DNA from 2 places in the Bradyrhizobium sp. SZCCHNR1051 genome. Region 1 is predicted to be linked to the other one. Evidence: predicted binding sites of a transcription regulator. Region 1 holds the regulator's gene; the other holds the start of a gene.

Region 1 (15,018 bases):
TGCGTCATCAGGACGAGATCGACATCGCCAGGGGCGACGCCGGCCGCCCGCAGCCGGTCGAGAAACGGCTCGTTCAAGCGATGCAGAACTGCTGCGCCGGGCCGCTCCTTGTCATTGCCGGTGGCCGTGTCGATCAGGACCACCCGCTCCGGCGTCCGCACCAGCCAGCTATGGATGCTCAGGCGCAACGATCCCGTGTGCGGATCGACCGATCCCGGCCCCACCTGGCCTCGTTCCCGAACGATGCTGTCTGCTTCTACGCCCGGAAACAAAAACTCGCCCTCGACCGCATCGAGGCCGATCTCGAAGATCCTGGTGATGGTGGCGTCTCCGACGCGATAGGTCGTGATGTCCTGCATGTCTGGCGGCCTCGATCCGAACGGTGGTCTTGTCTGGGCCGAGATCTAGGACTAGGTCATACATTCCTCAAATCGATCCAGCTCATGCAGTCCATCGATCACTTCGATCTTCGCTCCTTCGACCTCAATCTGCTGGTCGCGTTCGACGCGCTCATGCAGGAGCGCAGCGTGACGCGCGCGGCCGCACGCCTCAAGGTGGGTCAGCCTGCGATGAGCCATACGCTGTCGACGCTTCGCGTGCTGCTGCAGGACGAGCTGTTCGTCCGCGTCGGCGCCGTCATGCAGCCGACGCCAAAGGCTGCGGTGCTCGCCGGGCCGGTTCGGGCGGCGCTGGGGCAGATGCAGGCAGCGCTGCATGCCGCACCGGAGTTCGACCCGGCGACCGAGCAGCGCACCATCCGCCTGGGATTTTCAAGTGAGGTCGAGCTGCTGCTGATCCCCGAGCTCACCGCGGTGCTCCGTCGAACGGCGCCCGGCGTGCGGCTTCTCAGCCGGCCGACCGAACGTAACGAGGTGCATCGCCTGCTCGACGACGGAGCCTTGGATGTCGCGGTCGGCTGCTTCGACGCCGTCGCACAGCGGCACAGATCCCAGCTCCTGTTCGAGCAGGCGCTGAGCTGCGTCTACAATCCAAAGCGCATCGCGATGAAAACGCCGATCAGCCTCGCCGACTATCTGTCGCTTCCGCACGCGCTGGTGACGCTGACCAACAGCCTGCAGGGCTGTCTGGAGGCGGCGCTGGATGAGATCGGGACCGAGCTCAACGTGGTCTCAGCCTCCTCGGAATTCCTCAGCGTGCTGGCGACGGTCGCCGCATCACCGGTGATCACGACGATACCGACCAGGATGGCAAAGCTCTACGGGCCGCGATTTGGGCTGACGCTCTGTCCCGCGCCGTTGAAGCTGCGGCTGCCGGCCGTCTCGATGGTCTGGCCGCTGCAGCTCGATCGTGATGCAGCATCGGTCTGGCTGCGGAACATGGTGGCGGACATCCTGCACACGACCGAGCGAGCAGCCTGTCGTGCGGCTGCGGGATAGCATTCAAAATGAACTCTCTGCATCACGTCTGCTCCGGCCGCGCGCGGCTCGCCGCCGAGGTTGCCGGCCAGGGAGACCCTGTCGTCTTCCTGCACGCCGCAGTGTTCGACCGCTCCATGTGGCGCGCGCAGATCGAGGGCGTCGCGGCAACGCATATGGCGATCGCCTATGACCGGCGCGGATTTGGTGAGACGGTCGCCTATGAGGAAGCTCATTCTCCGGTCGAGGACCTGCTCGCCGTCGTCGACGCGTTCGCGCCGGGGCGGCCGGCGACGCTGATTGCCTGCTCGCAAGGAGGCCGCATCGCGCTCGACTTCGCGCTTCGCCATCCGTCACGTATGGCATCGCTGGTGCTGATCGCACCTTCGATCAGCGGCGCGCCGGAGCCGGTCTATCCACCGGAGATCAAGGCGCTAACGGCGTCGTTGGCCGCTGCCGAGGCCGCACAGGATTGGGATCGGGTCAGCGCTATCAAGGCGCATCTGTGGGTCGACGGTCCCTTGCAGCGCGAGGGACGCATCTCCGGCGAGCCACGCGAGACGTTCCTGAAGAAGAACGCCGCCGCACTCCGCGCGCCGCCAACCGGCGCGACTCTCGATATGGCACCAGCCTTCCCGCGCCTCGCGGAGATCGTCGCGCCATCGCTCGTCATCTGGGGGGACTTGGACTTTCCTCACATCCAGCAGCGAAGCAGGCTGCTCGCCGCAACAATGCCGAACGGGTCAGGACATGAGCTGGCCGGAACGGCGCACCTGCCGAGCCTGGAACGTCCGCAGGAGGTCACGCGGTTGATTGCAGACTTTCTCGCGCGATCGTGAGGCAGCGGCCCGGACGCGGCCCACATCAGACGATCAGAAGGCAGGAAGCGGCCTGAGCCCTTGGCCGAGCCGTGCGCGTTCGGTTAGAAGGCGATTCATTCGATCTGCCGTCTCCGTCCGAAGGAACTCTCATGGCCCTGATGCCGGTGTCTGATGCGTTGTCCGCCGTGCTCGCCGGCGCCGAGCCGCTGGCCGAGGAGCTGGTGACGCTGGACGAGGCCCATCACCGCATCCTGGCCCGCGACCTCGCGGCGCTGCGGACGCAGCCGCCCGAGGCGATGTCGGCGATGGACGGCTACGCCGTGCGCGCGGCGGACGCAGCCCAGGCCAAGGTGCGGCTGAGGGTGATCGGCGAGGTCGCGGCGGGGCGGCCGTTCGATCGCGTGGTCGGACCCGGCGAGGCGGCGCGCATCTTCACTGGTGGCGTTGTCCCTGAGGGCGCCGACGCGGTGGTGATCCAGGAGGACACGATCGCCGAAGATGGCCACGTCGTCATCACCGAGGCCGCGATCAAGGGCCGGCACATTCGGCCCGCGGGCGTCGACTTCCACCAGGGCATGGTGCTGCTGAAGGCGGGCCGCCGGCTCAGCGACCGCGACCTGTCGCTGGCGGCCAGCATGAATCATCCGGCACTGCCGGTGCGGTGCCGGCCGAAGGTGGCGCTGCTCGCCACCGGCGACGAGCTGGTGATGCCGGGCTCGACGCCCGGCCCGGGCCAGATCGTCTATTCCAACGGCTACGCCCTGCGGGCGCTGGTGCGCAGCGAGGGCGCGACACCGATCGATCTCGGCATCGCCGCGGATACGATGGAGGCCACGGTCGCCGGGATCCGGCGGGCGCGCGAGGCCAAGGCCGACATCCTGATCACGACCGGCGGCGCCTCGGTCGGCGATCACGACCTCGTCAAGCAGGCGCTCGAAGCCGAGGGCGTCGAGATGGCGTTCTGGAAGATCGCGATGCGGCCGGGCAAGCCGATGATGCACGGACGGCTCGGTGACATGAGGGTGATCGGACTGCCCGGCAATCCGGTGTCGTCCTATGTCTGCGCCATCCTGTTCCTGGTGCCGCTGATTCGGCGGCTGCTCGGCCGCGACGAAGCTCGCATGCCACGCGAGACCGCCCTGCTCGGCCGCGAGCTCGGGGCCAACGATTCGCGCGAGGACTATCTGCGGGCGCAGCTCGAGGAGCGCGCCGACGGCACGCTGATCGCAACGCCGGTGACGCAGCAGGATTCGTCGCTGCTCGGCAATCTCGCGCTCTCGCAGGCGCTGGTGATCCGGCGGGCGTTTGCGCCGAAGGCCGCCGCCGGCAGCCCGTGCGAGATCCTGCGCCTGCCGAGCTAGGCCGTTTCCCCCGGCAAAGCCCGGTCCGTTCACTACAATTTAAGGATTGCGGAACACACATCGAACATATAGTGTCCGTTCATGATTTGTTTTTAGTATGTTGCGGGCGACGCGATGATGGTCCGACTCCAAGGCGCTCTCAGCCGGTTTGTGCTCAAGGCGCAGCTCCTGGACTCGGACGACAACAAACTGGGGACCAGGTCGAGATGCTGACGCGCAAACAGTACGAACTTCTGCGGTTCATCAACGAGCGGCTCAAGGAAGCCGGCGTGCCGCCGTCCTTCGACGAGATGAAGGATGCGCTCGATCTGCGCTCGAAGTCCGGCATTCATCGCCTGATCACGGCGCTCGAGGAGCGCGGCTTCATCCGCCGGCTGCCCAACCGCGCCCGCGCGATCGAGGTGATCAAGCTGCCCGAGCTGTCACAGGCCGCCAACAACCGCCGCGGCTTCACCCCATCGGTGATCGAGGGCAATCTCGGCAAGGTGCGCACCAGCACTCCCGCGCTGGACGATGGCGAGCGCCCCGTCGCGGTGCCGGTGATGGGCCGCATCGCCGCCGGTACCCCGATCGAGGCGCTACAGACGCGCAGCCACACCATCAGCGTGCCCGCCGACATGCTCGGCAACGGCGATCACTATGCGCTCGAGGTGCGCGGCGACTCCATGGTCGATGCCGGCATCCTCGACGGCGACATGGCGCTGATCCAGCGCAACGAGACCGCCGACACCGGCGACATCGTGGTAGCGCTGATCGACGATGAGGAAGCGACGTTGAAGCGCTTCCGCCGCCGCGGCGCATCGATCGCGCTGGAGCCGGCCAACACCGCCTACGAGGTGCGCATCCTGCCGCCGAACCGGGTGAAGATCCAAGGCAAGCTGGTCGGGCTGTATCGCAAGTACTGATCGCGGACGCGATCGGTCGATCGGCGACGGGCGCACGCGCTTCGCCGCCGATCGAAATTGGTCACGCGCGAATGCACCTCAGGATGTGCAGCGCGGCATGCTCAAACGCTTGTGATCGCCCGCGGGCGCACGCGGTGCAGATCAGCGCAGAATTGCCGTGAAGCGCGCGCTAACATCACCATCGATGTCCACTCTGATAGAGGCCTGCGCCTGTCCGGGGGGAGCGTGGGTCGGCTATCTCTCAACGAGGAGCGATCCGATGTGTGACTACAGCCTCCATGCGGTTGCGTCCCGTCCCGCCAAGGTCGGCGAGACGTTGATCTCGACGACGTTTCGCGGCACCGCCACCCGCGGCTTCGCCCTCGAGAGCGAGCCGACCGTCGCCGTCTGCATGCTGCCCGGCACCGAGTTGGCATTTGTCGAGGACGTCCGCTACGACAGCCGCTGGCTCTGGACCCGGACGATCCGCGAGCGCGTCGCGAAGTTCAACAGCATCGAGACGCACATCCCCGATCGCCATCACGACGCGATCGAATTCGCCGACGGCCGCCACGTGCTGGTGACCCAGCTCTGCGAGGGCCAGCGCGTCACCGTGCTACAATTGCCGGTCAGCAAGCAGCCGGCCGAGCGCCGCCCGGGCATGGCGGAGGACGTTCCGGCTTCGCAGGCCACACCGATTCGCCGCATCAGCATCACCTGAGCGCCTGCGCGTCCGCATTTCTCTCGGTCATGAGCGAGCTTTCGGCCGGGGGAGATTTGGTTTCTGCAAGCGCAAGGTCCTTTCGGGCGAACCTCACGCTCCGGCATCGCATCGAATAGGAACGACATCCCTCGGCCGGCATTGTGTGCCGGGGGAGCTTGCCGCCGCGGTCAACAAGATCGATTGGAACAAGGCCGACCGGATCACCGAGCCCGGCCGCTACATGCTTCCGTTCGGATGGCTAACGGTCACGGTTGATGACGTCGCCGTCTGGCAACGATATCCGGGCGCTGCGTTCACGCTGGTCGAAGGTCCCTCGCTGTTCGATGGACCCGACGACACCGAGTATCATCTCAGCACGTTGTATCATCTCAGCACGTTCGAGCTGTCCGGCGCTCAATCCTGCTCGCCCTGCTCCGTCTCCGGCGGCGTCGCGTCCTGAAGCCGCGACACCGGCGCACGCGGCGTCAGCGTCGTGTCGAACTCGCCGGCCTCGGCGGGCGCCGGCCACCACGGGCGGTCGGTGCCGCCAGCGCGCACCGGCGTGACGGAGAAGCCGGTGCCCCGCTGCACCAGCATCAAGGCGCCCTGCTGCTGCAGGCGCTGGCGATCGATGACGGCCGCCGCGCAGGATGACGGCGCGGCGCGCGCGGTGACGATCAGCGCGGCACGGGCGCAATCATCGTCGAGCGCCTCGGCGCGCAGGGTCAAGGCGGCGAATCGGCCGTCGGCCATCGCGACCACGCAGCCCGCCTCGTCGCAGGAGACGCCATCGGCGAGCGATGAATCCGCCGGCAGCCGGGCATCGGCGTCGGCCGCGAGCCACTCCTTGGTGGCGAACACGTCCTTGCCGGTGCGCATCACATGCAGGCGTCCGTCACGGCCGCGCACCGCCACCGCGCGCCCGTCGCCGGCGATCAGGACGTCGGGCAGCGGCGTCGTGGCGGCCCACGCGGTGGCCACCACGAGCCCGACGGCGCCCGACCAACGCAGCGGTGTGCGCAGCAGGCCGATCAGGATGACGCCGAGGCTGGCCAGGATCAGCGGTCCGATGCCGAAGCCCGGGATGCGCCCGACCGCGCCGGGCAGCGCCGCCACCCAGCGCGTCACCGCGATCATCCAGTCGATGCCGAGGCCCATCAGCGTCCACCAGGGACCGTCGAGCCCGAACGGCGCCGCCAGCAGGCCGAGCAGTCCGGCGGGCATCACCAGCACCGAAACCACCGGCATCGCCGCGAGATTGGCGAGCACGCCATAGGGCGTGACGCGATGGAAGTGGAACGCGGCATAGGGCGTGGTCGCAAGCCCCGCGATCAGCGAGGCCAGCAGCAGCATCGCGAGCTCGCGGCCGCCCCACAGCGCGATGCGCTGCGTCGTGGAGCTGTCCGGCGTCGCAAACAGTTTGGGCAGGCCGAACTGCACCAGCGCGACCAGGCCGAGCGTCGCCGCGAACGACATCTGGAAGCTCGGATGCACCAGCGCTTCGGGTGCCGCGATCAGCACGATCATCGCCGCGACCGCGAGCGTGCGGAAGGTGACGGCGCGGCGATCGACCATGACCGCGATCAGCACCACGGCCGTCATGAAGAACGATCTCTGCGTCGCGACCTCCGCGCCCGACAGCAGCAGGTAGAACGCCGCCGCGACCAGCGCCGCCGCGGCCGCCCATTTCTTGATCGGATGGCTGATAGTGAGGCCGGGGATCAGCGCAAGCAGCGCGCGCACGGCGAAGAACACGACGCCGGCGACGACGGCCATGTGATAGCCTGAGATCGACAGCACGTGGCCGAGGCCGGAGACGAACATCGCATCGTTGACATCGGGCGTGATGGCGTCGCGCCGGCCGGTCAGCAGCGCGGTGGCGATGGCGCGCTCATCGCCCGTCAGGCGGGCACGGATGCGTGCGTCGATCGCATCGCGCAGACCCTGCATGGCCGCCGCATAGCCCAGGCCGAAGCCGGCGGCCTGCGGCGGCGTCGCCGTCGTGATCGCGCCCATCACGAAGCCGGAGGCGCCGATGCCCTGGAAGAACATGTCGCGCGCGAAGTCGTAGGATCCCGGCCGCACCGGGGCCATCGGCGGCAGCAGCCGCGCCTTGAGCTGCACGAAGCTGCCGACCTCGGGCGCCGTGCCCTTACGCACCGCGAGCCTGACACGCGCGATGGTGACGGCGTTGCGCGGGCTCTCCATCGACGTCACCCGCAGCACGATCCGATCGCTGCGCTCGCGGACGTCGCGCGCCTCGACGAAGCCGGACAGCGCCACGGAGTACAGCGGCCGCGCCAGCACCGGATGTGCGACACGCGCGGTCTTGATGGTCGCCGCGGCAAAGCCGCACGCTGCAGCTGCGAGCATCACGGCAACCGGAAACATCCGATGCCGCCGCATCATGATGGCGACGATGCAGAGCAGCGCCGCGGTGGTGGCGGCGATCCAGAGCACCGGCTCGTGATCGGCGGTGAAGTACAGCGCGATGCCGGCCCCGAACGCCACCGGCACCCAGGGCAGCAGCCGGCCCGCCCCGGCCTCCTCGACCGCCCAGCTCTTCAGGCGGGCGGCGAATGCCGACGACGCGCCGGCCCCGATCGCGGGCCAGCCGCCGGCCAGCGCGCCGCGCGGCGGCCAGACATCGGCCATCGCGCCCGCGATCCCGCGACGCCCTCCCGGCGGCCTGACCGGCTCCGCCATTGCCCACACCACCCGTTACTTCACGGGCATGGAGGCTAGCGAAACCACGGGGAATCCGACTAGCGGAACGGAACGAGAATCCAATCCCGGTGCCGGGAACGTCATTGGAACTTTCGGCACCGCACGGGCTTATGCGGGTATGGACCACCATGACAATGACGATCCCTTTGCCGACCTCGCGCTCGACACGGCGATCCACCTGCGCTGGACGTTGCGGGACATCAAGGCCCACCGGCTCACGCTCTCCCCCGTCGCCGACGATGATCTCTCGCTCCTCGCGGAGCGCGGCTTGGTCGAGGTCAGCGATGGCGTACCAACGCTGACCGAGGCCGGCCTCGCAGCGATCAATTGAGCTGCGGCTGCGATCCCCATCTCATCCCTTCGCGACCTCCTTCGCAAAGGTGTCGCGCAGGCCGATGGTGCGGTTGAACACGAGCTTGTCGGGCGTCGAATCCGTATCGCGGACGAAGTAGCCCTGGCGCTCGAACTGCATCGGTGCGTCCGAATTGCTCTCGGCGATCGCCGGCTCGATGAGCGCGTCGGTCAGGACCTCGAGCGAGTTGGGATTGAGATCGGCGGTGAAGTCGGCCGCATTGGGGCTCGGATTGGCGAACAGCTGGTTGTAGAGGCGGATCTCGGCGGTCAGCGACTGCGCAGCGGGCAGCCAGTGCATCGTCGCCTTGACCTTGCGTCCATCCGGCGCGTTGCCGCCCTTGGTCGCCGGATCATAGGTACAGCGCAACTCGACGATCTCGCCGGCGTCGTTCTTGATGACGTCGCGGCACTTGATGAAATAGGCGTAGCGCAGCCGCACCTCGTTGCCCGGCGACAGCCGGAAGAACTTCTTCGGCGGGTTCTCCATGAAGTCGTCCTGCTCGATATAGAGCTCGCGGCCGAAGGCGATCCTGCGCGTGCCGGCTGCGGGATCGTCGGGGTGGTTGATCGCCTCGAGCTCCTCGACCTGGCCTTCCGGATAATTCTCGATCACCACCTTCAGCGGCCGCAGCACGGCCATCCGACGCAGCGCCGTGCGGTTCAGCTCCTCACGAATGCAGAATTCGAGCATGCCGACGTCGACGATGCTGTTGGCCTTGGCGATGCCGATGCGCTTGATGAACTCGCGCACCGCAGCCGGCGGCACGCCGCGCCGCTTCAGGCCGGCGATGGTCGGCATGCGTGGATCGTTCCAGCCTGAGACATGGCCGTCCTGCACCAGCCGCGTCAGCACGCGCTTCGACAGCAGCGTGTAGGTCAGGTTGAGCCGCGCGAACTCGTACTGGTGCGGATGCGACGGCACCGGCAGCTTGTCCAGGAACCAATCGTAGAGCGGCCGGTGGTCCTCGAACTCGAGCGTGCAGATCGAGTGCGTCACGCCCTCGATCGCGTCCGACTGCCCGTGGGCGTAGTCGTAGCTCGGATAGATCTTCCAGGCGTCGCCGGTGCGCGGGTGATGGGCGTGCATGATCCGGTACAGCACGGGGTCGCGCAGGTTGATGTTGCCGGCGGCCATGTCGATCTTGGCGCGCAGCACGCGCGCGCCGTTCGGGAATTCGCCGGCCTTCATGCGCCGGAACAGGTCGAGATTCTCCTCGACCGTGCGGTCGCGGAACGGGCTGTTCTTGCCGGGCTCGGTGAGCGTGCCGCGCGACAGGCGGATCTCCTCCTGCGACTGGTCGTCGACATAGGCGAGCCCGGCCTTGATCAGCCCTTCCGCCCAATCGTAGAGCCGCTCGAAATAATCCGAAGCGAAGAACAGGTTGTCGCCCCAGTCATAGCCGAGCCAGCGCACGTCGGCCTGGATGGAATCGATATATTCCTGCTCTTCCTTGGTCGGATTGGTGTCATCGAAGCGCAGATTGCAGCGGCCGCCGAACTCCTGGGCAATGCCGAAGTTGAGACCGATCGACTTGGCATGGCCGATATGCAGGTAGCCGTTCGGCTCCGGCGGGAACCGGGTGACGATCGTCTTGTGCCTGCCGCTGTCGAGATCGGCCTGGACGATGTCGCGGATGAAGTCGCGCCCTGCCTCTGCCGTCGTCGCCGTGTCTGTCGTCGTGGTCATCAAGAATATCCTGCTCCGGAATTTGGCAGCCTATCTGCCAAATCCGCTTCCCCCAAGGAAGGCTTTAGTTATGCGATAGGCCTGCTATACACCCCCCGCCCTTCATAGCCCCTGCCTGGATTTCGTGCTGCCGCCCATGACCTCCCCGATCGTCACGCGCTTTGCCCCCTCCCCGACCGGCTTTCTCCACATCGGAGGCGCCCGGACGGCCCTGTTCAACTGGCTGTATGCGCGGGGCCGCGGCGGCAAGATGCTGCTGCGGATCGAGGACACCGACCGTGAGCGCTCGACCACCGCGGCCATCGACGCCATCCTGGACGGCCTGAAATGGCTCGAGCTCGATTGGGACGGCGAGGTCATCTACCAATATAGCCGCGCCGCGCGCCATCGCGAGGTCGCCGAGCAACTGCTCGCCAGCGGCATGGCGTATCGCTGCTATGCCACCGCCGAGGAGCTGGCCGCGATGCGCGAGAAGGCGCGCGCGGAAGGCCGCACCCGGCTCTACGACGGCATGTGGCGCGACCGCGATCCCAAGGAGGCGCCCGACGGCGTCAAGCCGACGATCCGGCTGCGCGCGCCGCTGACCGGCGAGACCGTGATCGAGGATCAGGTCCAGGGCCGCGTGGTCTGGCAGAACGAGAACCTCGACGACCTCGTGCTGCTGCGAGGCGATGGCAATCCGACCTACATGCTGGCGGTGGTCGTCGACGACCACGACATGGGCGTCACCCACGTCATCCGCGGCGACGACCATCTGATCAACGCCGCGCGCCAGAAGCAGATCTACGATGCGCTCGGCTGGACGGTGCCGTCGATGTCGCACATCCCGCTGATTCACGGGCCGGACGGCTCGAAGCTGTCGAAGCGCCACGGCGCGCTCGGCGTCGACGCCTACCGTGCGATGGGATATTTGCCGTCGGCACTGCGCAATTACCTGGTGCGGCTCGGCTGGAGCCATGGCGACCAGGAGATCTTCTCGACCGAGGAGATGATCAAGGCGTTCGACCTGCCGGCGATCGGCCGCTCGGCGGCGCGGTTCGACTTCGCCAAGCTCGAAAACCTCAACGGCCACTACATCCGCCACAGCGACGATGCGGCGCTGGTGCGCCAGTTCGAGGACGTGCTGAATTACGTGCCGAACGGCGCGGCTCTCAAGGCCAAGCTCAACGACGCCACGCGCGCGCAGCTCACTCAGGCGATGCCCAGCCTCAAGGAGCGCGCCAAGACGCTCTTGGAGCTGATCGACGGCGCCGCCTTCATCTTTGCCGACCGGCCGCTTCCGATCGACGCCAAGGCCGCCGCCCTGCTGACGCCGGACAGCCGTGCCTTGATCGGCCGGCTGCATCAGGCGCTGGCCGCTGTCGAGTCCTGGAGCGGACCGGCCACGGAAGCCGCGCTGCGTGCGTTTGCTGAAGCCAACAATCTCAAGCTGGGCGCGGTGGCGCAGCCGCTGCGCGCGGCGCTCACCGGCCGAACCACCTCACCCGGTATTTTCGACGTTCTGGCGATCCTGGGGCGTGATGAATCCTTGGGCCGTCTCGAGGACCAGACCACCTCATAAGGTCGCATTGCTCCCCATCTTGCAGCGCACAGGGCAATACGATACGCATTTGCGCGGCACCCACTGGTTTTCCCGGCTCGGACATTCTTCATACGTTGCGGCGGGCTCGTTGACGGATGTTAGGGCCGAAGGACACTAGTAAGTATAAGATTCCAGTACGGTTTCGGATTTGACCTTCGCTTAAGCTGTTGGCAGCGACAGTGACGCGAATGTCAAAGCCACCGCACTAGATAAAGTCCACCTGCCCTGCCATCTCTCAAAAAGAACAAGGGCCAAGCCTAACGATCTCATCGGGGACAAACGATGGACGCAAAATCCGCAAGCAAGACCGCGACCCTCACCGTCGGCAACAAGAATTTCGATCTTCCGATCCTGAGCGGCACCGTGGGTCCCGACGTCATCGACATCGGCAAGCTCTACGCCCAGACCGGGATGTTCACCTATGACCCCGGCTTCACCTCGACCGGCAGCTGCCAGTCCAAGATCACCTATATCGACGGCGACGCCGGCGTCCTGGAATACCGCGGCTACCCGATCGAGCAGCTCGCCGAGAAGGGCGACTTCCTGGAAACCTGCTATCTGCTGCTGTACGGGGAGCTTCCGACCAAGGCCCAGAAGCAGGATTTCGACTATCGCGTGACCCATCACACGATGGTGCACGAGCAGATGTCGCGCTTCTTCCACGGCTTCCGCCGTGACGCGCATCCGATGGCGGTCATGGTCGCTTCGGTGGGCGCGCTCGCCGCATTCTATCACGACTCCACCGACATCAACGATCCGAAGCAGCGTATGATCGCGTCGATGCGGATGATCGCGAAGATCCCGACCCTGGCGGCGATGGCCTACAAATACACCATCGGCCAGCCCTTCGTTTATCCGAAGAACTCGCTCTCCTTCGCCGAGAACTTCCTGAACATGTGCTTCGCGGTGCCGTGCGAGGAGTACAAGCCGAACCCGGTTCTCGCCGACGCGCTCGACAAGATCTTCATCCTGCACGCCGATCACGAGCAGAACGCCTCGACCTCGACGGTGCGCATCGCCGGCTCCTCGGGCGCCAACCCGTTTGCCTGCATCGCCGCCGGCATCGCCTGCCTGTGGGGTCCGGCGCATGGCGGCGCCAACGAGGCGGCGCTGAACATGCTGGCCGAGATCGGCACCGTCGACAAGATTCCGGACTTCATCGCCAAGGTGAAGGACAAGAACAGCGACGTGCGCCTGATGGGCTTCGGCCATCGCGTCTACAAGAACTACGACCCGCGCGCCAAGATCATGCAGAAGATGTGTCACGCGGTGCTCAAGGAGACGGGCCACGCCGACGATCAGATGCTCAAGGTCGCGATGGAGCTCGAGAAGATCGCGCTCAGCGATCAGTACTTCATCGAGCGCAAGCTCTATCCGAACGTCGACTTCTACTCGGGCATCACCCTGAAGGCGATGGGCTTCCCGGTGTCGATGTTCACGGTGCTGTTCGCCGTCGCCCGCACCGTCGGCTGGATCAGCCAGTGGAGCGAGATGATCGAGGATCCGCAACAGAAGATCGGCCGTCCGCGCCAGCTCTACACCGGCGTCACGACGCGCAACTATGTCGACATGGACAAGCGCGGCTGAGCCGCACCGCAGCGCAATTCCGCTCTCGAACGGCGCCGTCGATCCCGACGGCGCCGTTTCGTTTGTGAGGTCGCACCTTTCTGAGCACCTTTCTAACTCGCGGCACCAGTCGGGAGTGCATCAGGCCAGCGCCTCGAGATGAGACCTGAGCTGCTCGGCCCCATATGGCTTGGCAAGGAAGCGCGCGCCCGACGGCAATTCCGAAGGGGTCACCTGACCTGACGTCACCAGGAGCGCAACCGGGGGCCAGCGGTCCCTGATGACGGCGACCAACCGAAGGCCGTCCATCGAACCGGGCATTTGGATATCCGTGAAAACGACCGATACACGGTCACATCGCTCGAGAAGCGAAATGGCCTGATCGGCGTCAACGGCCTCGATGACTTCGAAACCGAGGTCTCTGATCATGTCGACAGCGTTGGCGCGGATCAGCCCCTCGTCCTCAACGACCAGAACTGTTTTTCTTGTGAGCCGAACGCGGGACACTCTGTCTCCTGTCCAATGTCATTCAATCGCACGACGATCATTTTGTTCCGGCGAACGTTCCGGGGCTCAATGCGTTGAACGGTGCAAATTGAAGACACGACTTGCATCCTGGATCGGGGACCAGCTCGAGCATACGATGACGACCAATCCCAACCCGGACGTCCATGCTGTCCAGCAGCTCGACGCCGTTCCCAAAATTCTGGACTCGGTGAGCAGGATCACCGGGATGGGATTCGTTGCGGTCGCGCGCGTGACCTCGGATCGATGGGTCTGTTGTGCGGTCCGCGACGACATCAATTTCGGCCTGAAAGAGGGCGGCGAGCTGCGCGTCAAGACGACGATCTGCAGCGAGGTCCGGGAGCGAGGCGAAGCTGTCGTCATCGGTGACGTCGAGACGGATCACATGTTTCGCGATCACCCGACGCCAAAGCTCTACGGCTTTCGCAGCTACATCTCCGCTCCGATCACCCTGTCCGACGGGACCATCTGGGGCACCCTGTGTGCGATCGATCCAGCGCCGCGCGAGCTGGACCGGCCCGAAATCGTCAGCACGTTTCAGCTGTTCGGGGAGTTGATCGCGGCCCAGCTGGAGCTTCATCAGCGCTTCGCGCTCAGTCAGGCCAGCCTCGGCCTCAGCGAGAAGAGCAGGTTTTCGATCGAGCAACGGCTCAAGATCACCGAGGCCGATCTGCTCGACGAGCGCCGGACCGCCGAGCTGAGAGAGCAATTCATCGGCGTTCTCGGCCATGACCTCCGCAATCCGCTGGCCTCGATCGACGCCGGAATGCGCGTGCTGCTGCGCAACCAGGACAGCGCCAGAGCGCCCGAGATCATTTCCATGATTCAGAAATCAGTCATGCGCATGGCCGGACTGGTCGACAACATCATGGATTTCGCCCGGGGGCGCCTCGGCGGCGGCCTGACGATCAAGCCCGACGCGCGGCAACCGCTGGCGCCGGTGATCGAGCAGGTCGTCTCCGAGATCCGGCTGGCCTGGCCCGACCATGAGATCGAGACCCACATCGACATCGCGGAGCCGGTCAAATGCGACCGCAGCAAGATCGGACAATTGTTCTCCAACCTGCTCGGCAATGCCATCTCCTACGGCGACAAGGACAAGCCGATCCAGGTCTCCGCAACGACGAGCGAGGGCTGTTTCGTGCTGGATGTCACCAATCACGGGCCGCCGATCTCGGACAAGGCGATGCAGAATCTGTTCAAGCCCTATATGCGCGGCGAGCGTCCAAGCCAGCATGGTCTCGGGCTTGGACTCTACATCGCTTCCGAGATTGCGCGAGCGCATGACGGCACGCTGCAGGCCACCTCGACCGAGGACAGAACGACCTTCGAATTCAAGATGCCGCTTCAGGCCTGATCAGCGCCGCCCGCTGCGCATCGTCGCCAGCACGATGTCGGCCGCGCGCACGCTCGGCGAGGCCGCGCCCGTGGA
Region 2 (15,018 bases), 110 kb from region 1:
TCGGCTTCGCGCCGAACTGGTCGGTCGCCGTCGAGTACGACCACCTGTTCATGGGCTCGCGCGACATCAGCTTCCCGGCCACCGCAACCGTGCTGTCGCGCGTCGATACCATCAAGCAGGACATCGACATGGCGACAGTCCGGGTGAACTATCGATTCGGGGCGCCGATGGGCACGCGCTACTGAAAAAAGCCGCCGCTCGCACGCATTCGGAAAGGCCGGCCCTCGCGCCGGCCTTTTTCGTGTCAACAGCCCGGCAGCGTCGCGGCGTTTTTGTGCTAAATATATGATTTATAACGCTTTTTCGTTTCTGTGGCGGGCGCGTTACAGCCTCACCGGGATGCCCTGTGTATGACTTGCCCATCGCTTGTCATTCCAACCTCCCGGGGGAGAATTTGATGAAGAAGTTGTTTGTGATCACGACGGCGCTCGTCGGCATCGCAACGGCCACGTCCGCTTCGGCGGCCGACATGGCGGCACGTCCCTATACGAAGGCGCCGCCGATGGTCGCGCAGATCCTGAGCTGGTCGGGCCTCTACGCCGGCATCCAGGGCGGCGGCGGCTGGGGCACCAGCAAGGAGACCTTCCTCGGCCGCTTCAATGCGCCGGGCTTCCTGGGCACCCAGAACTACAACACCAATGGCGGCTTCGTCGGCGGCGTGGTCGGCTACAACTGGCAGGTCGACAACGTCGTGTTCGGCCTCGAAGGCGACTATCACTGGGCCGACATCAACGGCCGCTCCGCCGTGGTCAATGCCGGCCTCGGCGACACCTTCTTCACCAAGCTGACCAGCTTCGGCGACATCAAGGGCCGCCTCGGCTATGCCGCAGGCCCCGCCCTGTTCTTCGTCAGCGGCGGCGCCGCGGTGGGCCAGTTGCAGCATCGCTATGACGGCGTCCCCGGCAACGTCTTCAGCCAGAATACCACCCGCTGGGGCTACACGGTCGGCGCCGGCGCCGAGTATATGTTCGCGCCGAACTGGTCGGCCAAGCTCGAGTACAACTATCTCGACTTCGGCAAGAGCGCGATCCAGTACAGCGCTTTCGCAACCAACCGCTCCGAGTGGAAGGACACCGTCCACACCGTCAAGGCCGGCCTCAGCTACCATTTCGGCGGCCCGGTCATCGCCAAGTACTGACACCTGCAACCGACAGGTTCCGAGAAAGGCCGGCGAAAGCCGGCCTTTTTTGTTGCCCTGATGCCACCTTGCCGGCTCGCCACACCCGGAACCAAGCAGTTGAGTGACATAGGCTTTCTGGAACTTGCCCGTAAAAACGCGGTTTGGCCGCGAGTGTGTCTTCAGGGTGACGGTAATCCGTACGGAACCGGGCTATAGGAACCTCGTCAACTTGAACGGGTGAGTCTGTTTCGTGCGTAAAACTCTCGGTGCGATGCGGACTGCTAGGAATTAACTGGAGACTGGAATGAAGAAGATCCTGCTCGCGACCGTGGCCTTGGCCGCCCTGGCCGCTCCCGCTGCCGCCGCTGATCTTGCCGCGCGCCCGACCTATACCAAGGCGCCGGTTGCCGCGCCTGTGCTGACCTGGACCGGCTTCTACATCGGTGCCATGGGCGGCTATGCCAACGAGGATGCTGACTTCGCGGCCATGAAGGGCGGCTTCGCTGGCGGCACCGTCGGCTACAACTGGCAGCAGGGCGCTGTCGTGTTCGGCCTCGAGGCCGACGCCGCTTGGGCCGACATCAACGCAAACGTTGGCGCGCTCGGTGTCAACGCCGAATCCAAGATCCGTGACTGGGGCACCGTCCGCGGCCGCATCGGCTACGCCTTCGGCCCGACCCTGCTGTACGCGACCGGTGGTTACGCCTGGGCTGACAACCGCATCTCGCTGACGGCTCCGGGCTTCGCCGCTTCGGACAGCAAGATCCACTCCGGCTGGACCGTCGGCGCTGGCGTCGAGTACATGTTCGCCCCGAACTGGTCGCTGAAGGGCGAATACCTCTACAAGAGCTTCGGTGGCGAGAGCTACACCTTCACCGGCCTCGGCACGCTCGCGACCGGCACGCTCAACGTGCATTCCGGTCAGGTCGGCATCAACTACCACTTCTAAGTCTTCGCCTCCGGGCCAACGCACACAGCCTCCGCTCTGCCAGAGCGGGGGCTTTTTCTTTGCGGGATCGCGCACAAGGCAGGACGGAACCGGCAGCCTCCTGCCATTCGCTGCCATTCCCTGAGCGCATTGTTGATGATTCGCTGACGGCACTGGAAATCCAGCCCCGTTCTTCCTACGTTCCGACGATACCTTTTCCCTCTGGCGTCCGATGGCCGGCTTCCGGCGAACGCGCCTGCAACGATGGCGCGACTCTGCGCCGTGGGACGATCGTCATGGATGAAGTGCTCAAGGCCAAGCAGCGCGCGCAAGCCAACCAGTCGAGCCTGCGGGCGATCACGATCCGCGGCGCCCGCGAGCACAACCTCAAGAACGTCGACGTCGAGATCCCGCGCGACAGGCTCGTGGTCTTCACCGGCCTGTCCGGTTCCGGCAAATCCTCGCTCGCCTTCGATACGATCTATGCCGAGGGCCAGCGCCGCTACGTCGAATCGCTGTCGGCCTATGCGCGCCAGTTCCTTGAGATGATGCAGAAGCCTGATGTCGACCAGATCGACGGCCTGTCGCCGGCGATCTCGATCGAGCAGAAGACCACCTCGAAGAACCCGCGCTCGACGGTCGGCACGGTCACCGAGATCTACGACTACATGCGGCTGCTCTGGGCGCGCGTCGGCGTGCCCTACTCCCCGGCCACCGGCCTGCCGATCGAAAGCCAGACCGTCTCGCAGATGGTCGACCGCGTGCTGGCGCTGCCCGAGGGCACCCGCCTCTATCTGCTGGCCCCGGTCGTGCGCGGACGCAAGGGCGAGTACAAGAAGGAGCTCGCCGAATATCTCAAGAAGGGCTTTCAGCGCGTCAAGATCGACGGCACCTTCCATGAGCTCGCCGAGGTGCCCACGCTCGACAAGAAGTTCCCGCACGACATCGACGTCGTCGTCGACCGCATCGTGGTGCGCCCCGACATCGGCCAGCGCCTCGCGGAGAGTTTCGAGACCGCGCTGAAGCTCGCGGAGGGACTCGCCGTGATCGAGTTCGCCGACGCGCCCGCCTCCGCCGCCCCGGCCGAGGAGAAGAAGAAGACCGCCAAGATCCATGACAAGAGCGGGCCCGAGCGCATCCTGTTCTCGGAGAAGTTCGCCTGCCCAGTCTCCGGTTTCACCATTCCCGAGATCGAGCCGCGGCTGTTCTCGTTCAACAATCCCTACGGCGCCTGCCCGGAATGCGGCGGCCTCGGTGTCGAGCAGCACGTCGATGCTGATCTCGTCATTCCCGACAAGGACGTCACCCTGCGCAAGGGCGCGATCGCCCCCTGGGCCAAGTCGTCCTCGCCCTATTACCTGCAGACGCTGACAGCGCTCGGCAAGTTCTACAAGTTCACGCTCGACACCAAGTGGAAGGACCTGCCGAAGAAGACGCAGAACGCGCTGCTGCACGGCTCCGGCGACGACGAGATCAAGTTCACCTATGAGGACGGCGTCCGCGCCTACGACACCAAAAAGCCGTTCGAGGGCGTGATCACCAACATCGAGCGCCGCTTCCGCGAGACCGAGAGCGAATGGGCGCGCGAGGAGCTCGGCAAGTACTTCAACGACGTGCCCTGCGCCGGCTGCAACGGCTTCCGGCTGAAGCCCGAGGCGCTGTGCGTCAAGGTCGCCGGCAAGCACATCGGCGAGATCTCCGAGCTCAGCGTCAGGGCTGCCGGCGAATGGTTCGCCGAGGTGCCGAAGCAGCTCAACGCGCAGCAGACCGAGATCGCCACCCGCATCCTCAAGGAGATCCGCGACCGCCTCACCTTCCTGCTCGACGTCGGCTTGAACTATCTGACCCTGGCGCGCTCCTCCGGCACCTTGTCGGGCGGCGAGAGCCAGCGCATCCGCCTGGCGTCGCAGATCGGCTCGGGCCTGACCGGCGTGCTCTACGTGCTCGACGAGCCCTCGATCGGCCTGCACCAGCGCGACAACGCCCGCCTGCTCGACACGCTGAAGCGGCTGCGCGACCTCGGCAACACCGTGATCGTGGTCGAGCATGACGAGGATGCCATTCGCCTCGCCGACTACGTGCTCGACATCGGCCCCGGCGCCGGCACCCATGGCGGCAACATCGTCGCCGAGGGCACGCCGGCCGAGATCATGCGCAATCCGGCGTCGCTGACCGGCAAATATCTCACCGGCGAGCTCGAGGTCGAGGTGCCCGAGCGGCGGCCACCGAACCATCGCCGCACCATCAAGGTCGTCAACGCCCGCGGCAATAACTTAAAGAACGTCTCGGCCGAGATCCCGCTCGGCCTGTTCACGGCGATCACCGGCGTCTCCGGCGGCGGCAAGTCGACGCTTCTCATCGACACGCTCTACAAGGCGATCGCGCGCAAGCTCAACGGCGCCAACGAGGCCGCCGCGCCGCACGACCGCATCGAAGGGCTGGAGCACATCGACAAGATCATCGACATCGACCAGTCGCCGATCGGCCGCACCCCGCGCTCCAACCCCGCGACCTATACCGGCGCGTTCACGCCGATCCGCGAATGGTTCGCCGGCCTGCCGGAATCGAAGGCACGCGGCTACGAGCCGGGCCGCTTCTCCTTCAACGTCAAGGGCGGCCGCTGCGAGGCCTGCCAGGGCGACGGCGTCATCAAGATCGAGATGCACTTTTTGCCCGACGTCTACGTCACCTGCGACGTCTGCAAGGGCAAGCGCTACAATCGCGAGACCCTCGACGTGCTGTTCAAGGGCAAGTCGATCGCCGATGTGCTCGACATGACGGTCGAGGAGGCCGCCGAGTTCTTCAAGGCGGTGCCGCGCGTGCGCGACACCTTCGAGACGCTGCGCCGCGTCGGCCTCGACTACATCCATGTCGGCCAGCAGGCCACCACGCTCTCCGGCGGCGAGGCGCAGCGCGTCAAGCTCGCCAAGGAGCTGTCGAAGCGCGCCACCGGCCGCACGCTCTACATCCTGGACGAGCCGACCACCGGCCTGCACTTCCACGACGTCAAGAAGCTGCTGGAGGTGCTGCACGAGCTGGTCGCGCAGGGCAACACGGTGGTCGTGATCGAGCACAATCTCGAGGTCATCAAGACCGCCGACTGGGTGATCGATCTCGGCCCCGAAGGCGGCGACGGCGGCGGCGAGATCGTCGCCTGGGGCCCGCCCGAGGACATCGTCAAGGCGCCGCGCAGCTACACCGGGCAGTTCCTCAAGCCGGTGCTGGAGAAGTCAGCCAAGCCGAAGAAGCGCAGCCGCGGCGCAGCCAGCGAGGCGGCGGAGTAGTTGCCCTCAATTCCCTTGTATCGATCGTCGTTGCGAGCGAAGCGAAGCAATCCAGGGCCGCGTACGCGATTCTGGATTGCATCGCGCTCCTCGCAATGACGCATGTGGTCGATACCGGTTCATCACAGCAAAGCCCGCCGCTCTCTGCAGAGCGGCGGGCTCGATGTTTCCACAACGAACTCAGATTACCACTGGCGATAATATCCGCTGCGCGTGCCGTTGTTGTTGCCGCCCGGGCCGACGTCGCCCTGGGTCGAGCTCGGAGTCGGGTGGTTGGTGCCGTTGTAGCCGGTGCCCCAGCCCGGGCCGTCATACGGGCCCGGCGCGACCGCGACGTAGCCTTCCTGATAGACCGGCCCCGGCGCCCAGGCGAAGGAATCGCGGTAGGCGTAGGTGCTGGTGACCTGGCCACCATAGCCGTAGCCGCCCGGGCCGTATTCGCCGGCCGAGGCCGCAGCGGTGCCGGCCACGAGCGTGACGGCGGTCAGCGCGGCGAATCCAAACGTGCGCGTCATGAACTTGCTCCTTCGTTCCTAATTCTTGGAGAACAAACGATATCGATCCATCCAAGGTTCCGCCGATCCCCACAACAATCGTGCGACACAACGCGACGCTCACCTTCGCGCGACCTCGTGATCCAATGGCTTCGTGACATCGCCGACACGCGCAGCGAACCCGTCCGACACGACAAACCCGCAGCTCTTGTCGAGCGGCGGGTTTGATCGCCTAACGTTTAACGCGAGATGGCGGCTACCACTGCCGGTAGACACCGGTCAGCGTGCCGTTGTTGTTGCCGGACGGACCGACATCGCCCTGGGTCGAGCCAGGAGTCGGATGGTTGGTGCCGTTGTAGCCGTGGCCCCAGGCCGTTGTACCCCACGCCACCTCACCCGGCGCGTAGGCCGGCGCCGGCGCGGCGTCATACACCGGCTCGGAATCGTTGCCCTGTGTCGGCGGCCCCCAGGCCATCGAGTCGCCGTAGCGGGCATAGCCCTGCGCGGATGCGGCGGCGGTGCCGAGCACCAGCGTGGCGGCGGCCAGCGCGGCCATCTTGAGCGTGCGTTGCATGTGTCTCTCCTTGCTCTTGTACGGGGGTCAACGATCGCACTGCGCAAGGCGTTCCTGCAGCGCACGCTCACAAAGGCCGTGAGAGATTGTTGATCGGATGCGCGTCAAAACCCTCTTGCAGACCTGCGGGAGCAGGCTCGCAAGAGGGCAACGCGAGACGCGACCCGGACGGCGACGTCCCCTGATCAGCAGCTCACGCTGCGACGGCGACCGCCCGCGGCCGCGCCACGCCGGTCTTGGTGACCCCCGGCAGCGGCGGCGCCGTCGTGCCAGTCGCGTGCGGGAAGTACTGCAACTGCATGGAATGCATGTAGCCGGCTTCTGCGGTCCAGGAATCGTTCGTCTCCACGATCGGCGTGATCGTGAACAGGTCCGGATTGCTCGGCACGATCGACGTATAGGTCGGGATCGTTGCGCTGAGGATCTCAAGCGGCTTGTAGATCGAGTAGTAGTTGGTGTCCTTCAGGACCGGCGCCGGCGGCGCATAGGTGACGAGAATCCCTTTCAGATTGGCCCATCCCATCGGCACGATGTCGTTGCTGTTGACCGCCGCATAGTAGGTATAGGCCTTCGCGAAGGTGGTCGCGAAGCCCGCGTTCCACATGGTCGGAGCCGCGAAGGTGTGCGGCCACAGCGTGAACTTCAGCGACGAGTTCAGCTTCGGCAGTTGATCCTTCAGCCACGCCGTCGCCACCACGGCGAGCGCGCCGCCCAGGCTGTGCCCGGTCACCATCAGTTGCAGATTCTGCTTGCCCGCAAGGCCGCGCAGATAGTCGAGCAGCGACAGGTCCGTCGCGGGATCGGTGAGCGCGATGACCAGCGCCAGCGCATCGTTGATCCCGGCACTGATCTGCAGCGGCGAGCCGGCCTGCTGCGGATACAGCCACGGCACCTGGAAGACTGCATCGACGTCGGCGAGCACGTTCTCGAAGGCACCGCCGACCGAGCCGTCGACATCGGTGCCGCGGAACGCCAGCGCGTAGCTGCCGTCGCTGCCTTGCGCGACATAGGCGAGCACGCCGTTGTTGACCGCCGGGCCCCAGACGAGCGACCACGGACCGTTCGCTGCGCCCGACGGAACGGACTTCAGCATCGTCACGAAATCGTTCGGCTGGACCGTATCGAGCGCGTCGTCGATATAGGCGAAGTAGGACAGATACGCTGCAGCAACCTTGTTGAGGGCCATGTGAAATCTCTCTGGCTTGAATGATGAAAACAAATTCGATCAAATCGGGCAGGCAGACCCTGATCCGCCGGCGCATCGGGATCATAGACCGCGTTATTTCCAGGTGCACATCACAACATGTTCAACCCCTGATCATCGAACGTCACGATGGAGCTGCGACACGCAAGGGTCGCATCTCATTGCGCGCCGCCCCTCCCATTGCTATGGCGCAGGGCTGTCGCACGACGACACGCCTCGACGATCATCAGCCCCTCGCCACGCTCACCCCGCGCGATGCCATATTCCCTCGTCATCTTCGATCTCGACGGCACGCTCGCCGACAGCTTCCCGTGGTTTCGCACCCACGTGAATGCCGTCGCCGTGCGGTACCGCTTTCGTCAGGTCGAGGAGCAGGACATCGACGGGCTGCGCCATGCCTCGACCCGTGAGATCCTCGATTTCCTTCAGGTGCCGCGCTGGAAGCTGCCCTTGATCGCGCGCCACGTGCGCCGGCTGAAGACGGCGCATGCAGCAAGCATCCCGCTGTTTGCAGGCGTCGACATCATGCTCGACACGCTTGCCGCGAACGGCACCATGCTCGCATTGGTCTCGTCGGACAGCGAGGCCAACGCGCGGCAGAAGCTCGGATCGCGCGCCGGTCTGTTCGCCGATTTCGATTGCTCAGCCTCGGTGTTCGGCAAGGCACGGAAGTTTCGCCGGGTGCTGAAGCGGCTGCGCGTCGACCCGGCCCAGGTCATCGCGATCGGCGACGAGACCCGCGACATCGAGGCTGCGCGCGCCGCCGGCATCGCCTTCGGTGCGGTGACATGGGGCTATGCCGCGGAGCAGGCGCTGCGCGACCACCAGCCGGAGCTGCTGTTCACCCGGATGGACGAGATCGTGGAACGGTTGGTGGTGCCCGCCAGACGAGATTCGTAGCCTGCATCAGCGCCGGCGACATGCAGGGATAACGACGAGCCTCGATACCTCCCCGCGTCATTGCGAGCTACGCTCGCAATGACGGAGGCTGCAGATGCAACTCCATTCCCGCCACTGGCCGGCCTGCCTCACCGCCGCAGGAACGCGCCGAACGCGCGCGGGCCGTTGCCGACCTTGATCTCCCCTGTGACCTTCAGTGCGGCCACGTCGATGACGCTCAGGATGTTGCTCTCCCAATTGGCGACGATGACGCGTCGGCCGTCGGCCGTCGCCTCGATGCCCTCGGGATAGTCACCGACATTGATGCGCTGGAGCGGCTGGAGGCTCGCCAGGTCGAACACGCTGACCGTGCCGTCATACTGGTCGGTTACGAAGCCCTTGCCCTGCGCCAGCGCCACCGCATAAGGCCGCAAGCCGGTCTTGACCCGGCCGATCTCGCGACGCTCGGCGAGGTCGATCACCGAGACGTCGTTGGAGGCGACATTCGCCGTGTAGGCGCGCTTGCCCTCGGCGTCGATGGTGACACCGAACGGCCGCGTGCCAACCTTGATGGTCGCAAGGCGCTGGCGCGTCGCCGTGTCGATCACCGAGACCATGTCGTCGTCGCGGTCGGCGGAGAGCAGCAGCTTGCCGTCTTGTGTCACCGCAAGCCCCGACGGCGAGGCGCCGACCGCGATGCTGCCGGTCACGGTCCGGGTCTTCGCATCGATCACGCGAATTGCGGCGTTGTACCAGTCTGCGACGTAGACCGTCGAACCGTCCGGCGTCACGGCAATGCCGAGCGGGCCGCCACCGACCTCGATCCGTCCAACAACCTTTCGCGCGACAGCGTCGACGACGCTGATGCTCTTGTCGTCCGGACTCGCCACATAGGCGAAGCGTCCGTCGGCAGCCACCGCAACGCCGGCCGGCTTGCCGCCGATCGGGATCGTCGCCACCGGCTTCGAGGTCGCGAGGTCGACGATGGTCAGATCATCGCTGAGCTGATTGGTGACGAAGGCTTCTTCGGCGTGGGCACTGGCGCAGCAGACGAGCACGGCTGCGAGCAGAAAAGCTCGAATAGGATCTGAGAGACGAGGAGTGGCACAGCGGCTTGCCTTGTACCCACCTCGCCCCGCTCTTGTCCGCCGTAGCTCGCAGAGCGAAGGCGAATGCGGGGCCGCGACGAGCTTCGCTCGCGCTGAGAGGTCGGATTGCATCGCCAGATGCAATCCGGGTGAGGGGGCACAGGTCTCACCACCCACACCACCCGTTCGGCTGCCCCTCACCCCAACCCTCTTCCCGTAAGAACGGGGAGAGGGAGCGCAGCGCTGACTTGGCGACATGGTCGCATCCAATCAGCTCCCGCTCTCTACCTTCTTCTTCAGTCCCTCGAGCCCGCCCTTGTAGAGCCCGGTCACCGCATTGACCGCGGCCTCGTCGCTCAGCTCCGGCGGCGGATCGTTGTTGGGGAAGCCGCGGTAGAACGCGCCGGTCCATTCGACCACGCTGCCTTTGCCATCCGCACTCGGCGTCACTGCGATGGTCGACGAGTAGTTTGTCACCGGCAGCACCTTCACATCGACCGCCGTGATCCGGTACGAATAGCTCATCTTCTCGGCGTCGTATTTGTAGAGCTCCTCGTCGACCGTGGCGCCGCCCTTCAGGGTCAGCTTGCGGGTGGCGCCGATCTCGTTGCCCTTGTCGCCCGCGGTCTTGTCGACGACGCCGAGCCAGCTCATGTCCTGGAAGTTGCCGATCACGGCCCACACCTTGGCGGGTGCGGCGTTGATCTCGACGTGCTCCTGCACCTTGCGCCGGGTGGGACCATGCGCATCCGCCGTGCTCAAAGCCGTCGTTGCGATCGCGAGCGCCGCCGTTGCGGCCAGCGCCTTGCCGAACACCATCCTCATCTCGTTTCCTCAACCATTCTCATTTGGCCCGCGCATCTGGCGCGGCGGACCCATCTTTGCACCGCTCCCGATTGTTGCAACAAAAAAGACCGTGTCGTGGCGCTCGAAAGCGGGTCAATTGGCGCCACAGCAGCGCTTGTATTTCTGGCCGGAACCGCACGGACAGGGATCGTTGCGGCCGACCTTGCCGAAGGAGGCGAACGGATTGGGTTGCTCAATGAAGGCGGGCGCGCCGGGCACGGGCGCCCCGCTCCGCCGATGACGGTTGAGGGTCAGCACCGCATGGCGGATGTCAGCAGGTGCTTCGCGGTCGAGCCTGGTATTCTCGACGCGGTCGGCATTCTCGTCGCGCGCCAGCTCGATCGCCACCATCAGGCTCAGGGCCGCCTCGCCCACGTCGCCGTCGACGTTCCGGTAGGCCTTGAACCGCTCTTGACGCAGGTCCACCGCCGCAGCGAAGCCGTCGATCCACAACTCCCAGATCACACTGCCGTCGATCGGATCGACCGGATAGCGCGGCTGATACAGCTCCGGCGTTTGCGTGAGCGTCCGGGCGATCTCGTCATGATACGCCATCACCAGGTCGAGCACCGCATTGGCGTGGTCGATGCTCGCAAACACCGAGTGGCGGCCTTTGCCGAACCCGAACGCCGCGGCGAACCATTCGCCGGGCGGGACCTGCTCCGGCAGGACCAGCAGGCCGGCGATGAAGCCGTCGAGTTCCTCCAGCACCATGGCGCGGTCGTCGAGGGCGAGCAGCGCCTGGTCGAGCTCGTCGTGACGGTTGGCCTGCTCCGACATCTGAAACCCTGCTTCCCTCACCCCGCGTCGCGACCTGATTTGCCCGACGCGCACGCCGCGAAGGCGTGACGCGACCATTTTGACACCAAAACGGCCTTGCGCGCAAAATCTATATTTCGACGCGGGATCAGCGCCATCACCCCTGTCCAGTCGTGTCGCGAAAAATATTCTTCTTTCGTTTTTTCGGAATTTGCGTTCTTCTGGGTGCGTCCTGCACTCACGAGAGGGGCGCTTCGCGGTCGTCACGGGCGTTGAGTGCGGGATGCGATGGACGTCACGGGCCCGGCGCAAATGCGCAGACGACGGGTCCGGCGGCGGACGGCGAAATCGTGTGGTCCTGACCTCCCGACGCTGAGGTCAAGCTGGTGGTGATGCTCACGCATCGCGCCGGTGACGGTGGCCAGAAAGCCCGGTGCACCGAGGAGATCACGCATAAGCCGTAACACCATCGCGCAGGGAAGGCCGGGTCATCTCGGCTGAGCCTGTGGTTCCTGCCCCGTGCATTTTTCCCGCACGGGGGCCGCGGGCATCAGCGGATGCCCGGCCTTCCCTGCGCCCTCTCACTTCGAGGAGGGCAGAATATGATGCAAAGCCCGGACGCCATTCGCACGCGGGAACGCGGACTCATGTCTCTCCGTCATCGCGAGGAGCAAAGCGACGAAGCGATCCAGAGTCTTTGCGCAGCCCTGGATTGCTTCCGCCTGCGCCCGATGGGCTTCGGCGGACACGTCGCTTCGCTCGCAATGACGGCGGAGCAAGTTGGTCGACCTCGCCAACTCTCATGCACCACACCCCGCCCTCACTCCGCAAGCACCGCCTGCACGAAGCCATCGGGATCGGCGCAGAACTCGCGCAGGGCCTTGAAGTGATCGGTGTCCTGCACAGCGACCTTCTCGAGACCGTATTTGGTCAGGCGCAGCAGGGTCGCGCCGGGATAGGCCATCAGGACCGGCGCATGCGTCGCCATCAGCACCTGGCAATGACCAGACTCGTCCATCCGCTGCATCAGCTTGAGAAACTCGATCTGGCGCGCCGGCGACAGCGCCGATTCCGGCTCGTCGAAGATGTAGATGCCCTGGCGCTGGCAGCGCTCCTCGAAGAAGCGCAGGAAGCCCTCGCCGTGGGAATGCGACAGGAAGTCGGGCGGCGGCCCTCCGAATGGATCGTCCAACGCGGCCTCGTCGAGATAGCGCGCCACCGAGAAGAAGCTCTCGGCGCGGAAGAACCAGCCCTGCGTGATCTTCGGCAGCCAGCTCGCACGGAACGCGGCACCGAGCGTGCCCCCCATGCGCTCGATCGCACGACCATGATCCACCGGCCTGTAGCCCTTGCCGCCACCGGCCTCGTCATAGCCGGCCAGCGCCGCGATGCCTTCGAGCAGGGTCGATTTGCCGGTGCCGTTCTCGCCGACGATGATGGTGATGGCGCTCGTGAAGCTCAGCTCGAACTCGTCCTGCAGGAACGGCAGGCAGAACGGATATTCAGCGCGGTCGGCGATCTTGGCCGGATCGAGCCACAGCCGCTTCAGATAGGGGGCGCGCAGCCGGATCTCGCGTTGCTTCCTCGCCATGACGCCTTCACAAATTCGGTGACATCGCGGGCAATCTCGCACAAGGCGGCGGGATCGGCTACCGTCCCACGCGGGCTACGCCGCGACCTCCAGCACCAGCTCCATCGTCATCAGCACCGGGTTGTCGCCGCGAACCAGACGCCCCTGCGCCAACGCGCCGGTGTAGTCCACCAGCGCGACGTCGAGCGTGGCTTCGAGACCGACAGCGCCGGGCGCGATCGCGCCCGAGGCGATGGTCAGCTCGGTCGCAAACGGCTCGACCACAGCACCGCTCTCGAAGCGCGCGCCGATGGTCGAGCCGACACCGCCGCGGATCCGCGCCCTGCTGATGCCTTGCGCGCGGCAGAACTCCTCCAGACAGCCGGCAAAATCCTGGTTCGGCCGCAGCCGCAGCGCGAAGGCACGGCGATCCGTTGGGGCGCTGCTCGGTGCGGCCGCCACCGGGCCGAACAGCTTGAAGCCGGTTTCGGGATCAGGCGCGGCGGTGAAGATCGCGCCATCGAGCCCGAACGCCTCGACCTCGAACGGCTCGGCGACCACAGTCTCCTCGGGCAGGATGTGGCCACCACCGGCCCGGCCGCCCTCTTCGGTCCACAGCGCGTGACAATGGAAGAACGGCGCGCCGTCGCGCACGCCCAGCGTCATGGTCGCGGTCGAGAGCTGGGTGACACCGGCGGGCCGATAGGTCTCGCTGTAGAACGCGGCATGATCCGGCGCCTTCGACAGCGCCGGCATGACATAGGCGAACGGTCCGAGCGCACCTCCTTTGATGTCGAGCACGCCGCCGGCAAAGCCTTCACGCGCAAAGCCGCGATGGGCCGCTTCCAGCAGCGGCAACCCCTGCTCCATGGTGAAGGTGAAGGCGCGGCCGCGCGCCTCGACCCACTGGACGCGGTCGGCCACCGGCGCGCCGGGCTGTTTGATGAATCGCATCAGTGCTCAGCCCTGCCTGGTGAGATCGAGCAAGCCGCGCGCCTCGAGCTCGTCGCGCACGAGACGCTTGGGGATCTTGCCGTAGCCAGACTTCGGCAGCGCGTCCCAGAAGAAGAAGCGCTTCGGCATCTTGTAGCGCGGCAGCTTGGTGGCGAGATAGCCGGCGATCGCGCTCTCGCTCGGCACGGCCGCGCCCTCGCGCGCCACGCAGACGGCGACGCCGACCTCGCCCCACACGGGATCAGGCACGCCGAGCACGGCGACCTCGCCGATGTCGGGATGGGTCAGGATCTTCTCCTCCACCTCGCGCGGATAGATGTTGGAGCCGCCGGAGATGTACATGTCCGACGCGCGGCCGGTGATGTAGACGAAGCCTTGCGCATCCATGTGGCCGAGATCGCCGGTGCGAAACCAGCCGTCGCGAAACGCCTTGGCATTGGCGTCGGGATTGTCGTAGTAGCCCGCGAACACGGCCGGACCGATGACGCAGATCTCGCCGGTCTCGCCCGGCTTCAGCTCGCGCCCCTGATCGTCCTGGATCGAGACCTGCATGCCCGTGCGCTCATAGCCGCAGGTGCCGATCCGCGCCTCCGGTCCATCCTCTTCCTCGTGCGCCGCGGCCGGCAGCACCGTGATGTTGCCGGTGACCTCGCCGAGGCCGAAATACTGGACGATGACCTTGCCGAGCCGCGCCAGCGCGCGCTTCTGGTCCTCGCGATACATCGGCGCGCCGGCATAGATCACATGGCGCAGCGAGGAATGATCGAACTGGTCGGCGGCGGGATGCTCGACCATCATCTTCAGGATGGTCGGTACCGTGAACAGGTTGCTGACGCGATGCACCTCGATCAGGCGGAAGGCTTCGGTGATGTCGAACTTCTCGCTCGGCAGCAGCACGGTCGTGGCACCGCGCGCGCTCTGCATCAGCTGGTGCACGCCGGCGCCGTGCGACAGCGGCGCCACGACGAGAGACGCGTCGTGCTCGGTCGTGCCCGGCGTCAGGTCCGCGAGATGGTTGGTGATGACGAACGCCATCTGGCCATGCGTCAGCACCGCCGCCTTGGAGCGGCCGGTCGTGCCCGAGGTGAAGAAGAACCAGCAGGGATCGTCGTGCTCGACGGCAGCGTTCGCGACGTGTGCGCCGACATGCGCCTTCATTGCGTCGGCCACGGCCCCCGTGCCGAAGCTGCCGCCGTCACCGATGCGCCAGGTGAAGTCAGCAGTCGTCACTGCGGCAGCGTGCTCCGGAAAGTCGCCGTGGCAGAGAAACGCCTTCGCGCCCGAGGCGGTCGCGAGGTAGGCGACCTCGTCCGGCATC

The links. The regulator LexA, encoded in region 1, represses DNA repair genes until DNA is damaged. The targets are predictions, from matches to a motif close to TGTTCNNNNTGTGTTCNG.
Region 2: the regulator LexA is predicted to act here: its motif matches at 2,237-2,254, upstream of uvrA (excinuclease ABC subunit UvrA).

What each region holds. Positions count from the first base shown of each region.
Region 1 covers NZ_JAUEYJ010000001.1:316,002-331,019, forward strand. The annotation lists gene QW868_RS01400 (MBL fold metallo-hydrolase) at 1-359, opposite strand, end outside; gene QW868_RS01405 (LysR family transcriptional regulator) at 444-1,397, shown strand; gene QW868_RS01410 (alpha/beta hydrolase) at 1,406-2,215, shown strand; gene glp (gephyrin-like molybdotransferase Glp) at 2,347-3,558, shown strand; gene lexA (transcriptional repressor LexA) at 3,765-4,463, shown strand; gene QW868_RS01425 (hypothetical protein) at 4,723-5,163, shown strand; gene QW868_RS01430 (hypothetical protein) at 5,387-5,605, shown strand; gene QW868_RS01435 (ComEC/Rec2 family competence protein) at 5,560-7,851, opposite strand; gene QW868_RS01440 (hypothetical protein) at 7,991-8,203, shown strand; gene QW868_RS01445 (glutamine--tRNA ligase/YqeY domain fusion protein) at 8,225-9,913, opposite strand; gene gltX (glutamate--tRNA ligase) at 10,050-11,474, shown strand; gene gltA (citrate synthase) at 11,778-13,082, shown strand; gene QW868_RS01460 (response regulator) at 13,203-13,568, opposite strand; gene QW868_RS01465 (GAF domain-containing sensor histidine kinase) at 13,705-14,943, shown strand; gene lpxB (lipid-A-disaccharide synthase) at 14,944-15,018, opposite strand, start outside.
Region 2 covers NZ_JAUEYJ010000001.1:203,357-218,374, forward strand. The annotation lists gene QW868_RS00855 (outer membrane protein) at 1-185, shown strand, start outside; gene QW868_RS00860 (outer membrane protein) at 398-1,138, shown strand; gene QW868_RS00865 (porin family protein) at 1,425-2,069, shown strand; gene uvrA (excinuclease ABC subunit UvrA) at 2,345-5,332, shown strand; gene QW868_RS00875 (hypothetical protein) at 5,518-5,847, opposite strand; gene QW868_RS00880 (hypothetical protein) at 6,083-6,400, opposite strand; gene QW868_RS00885 (lipase family protein) at 6,594-7,586, opposite strand; gene QW868_RS00890 (HAD hydrolase-like protein) at 7,860-8,504, shown strand; gene QW868_RS00895 (cytochrome D1 domain-containing protein) at 8,633-9,565, opposite strand; gene QW868_RS00900 (SRPBCC family protein) at 9,842-10,396, opposite strand; gene QW868_RS00905 (UPF0149 family protein) at 10,511-11,443, opposite strand; gene QW868_RS00910 (AAA family ATPase) at 11,997-12,767, opposite strand; gene QW868_RS00915 (PCC domain-containing protein) at 12,843-13,700, opposite strand; gene QW868_RS00920 (acyl-CoA synthetase) at 13,707-15,018, opposite strand, start outside.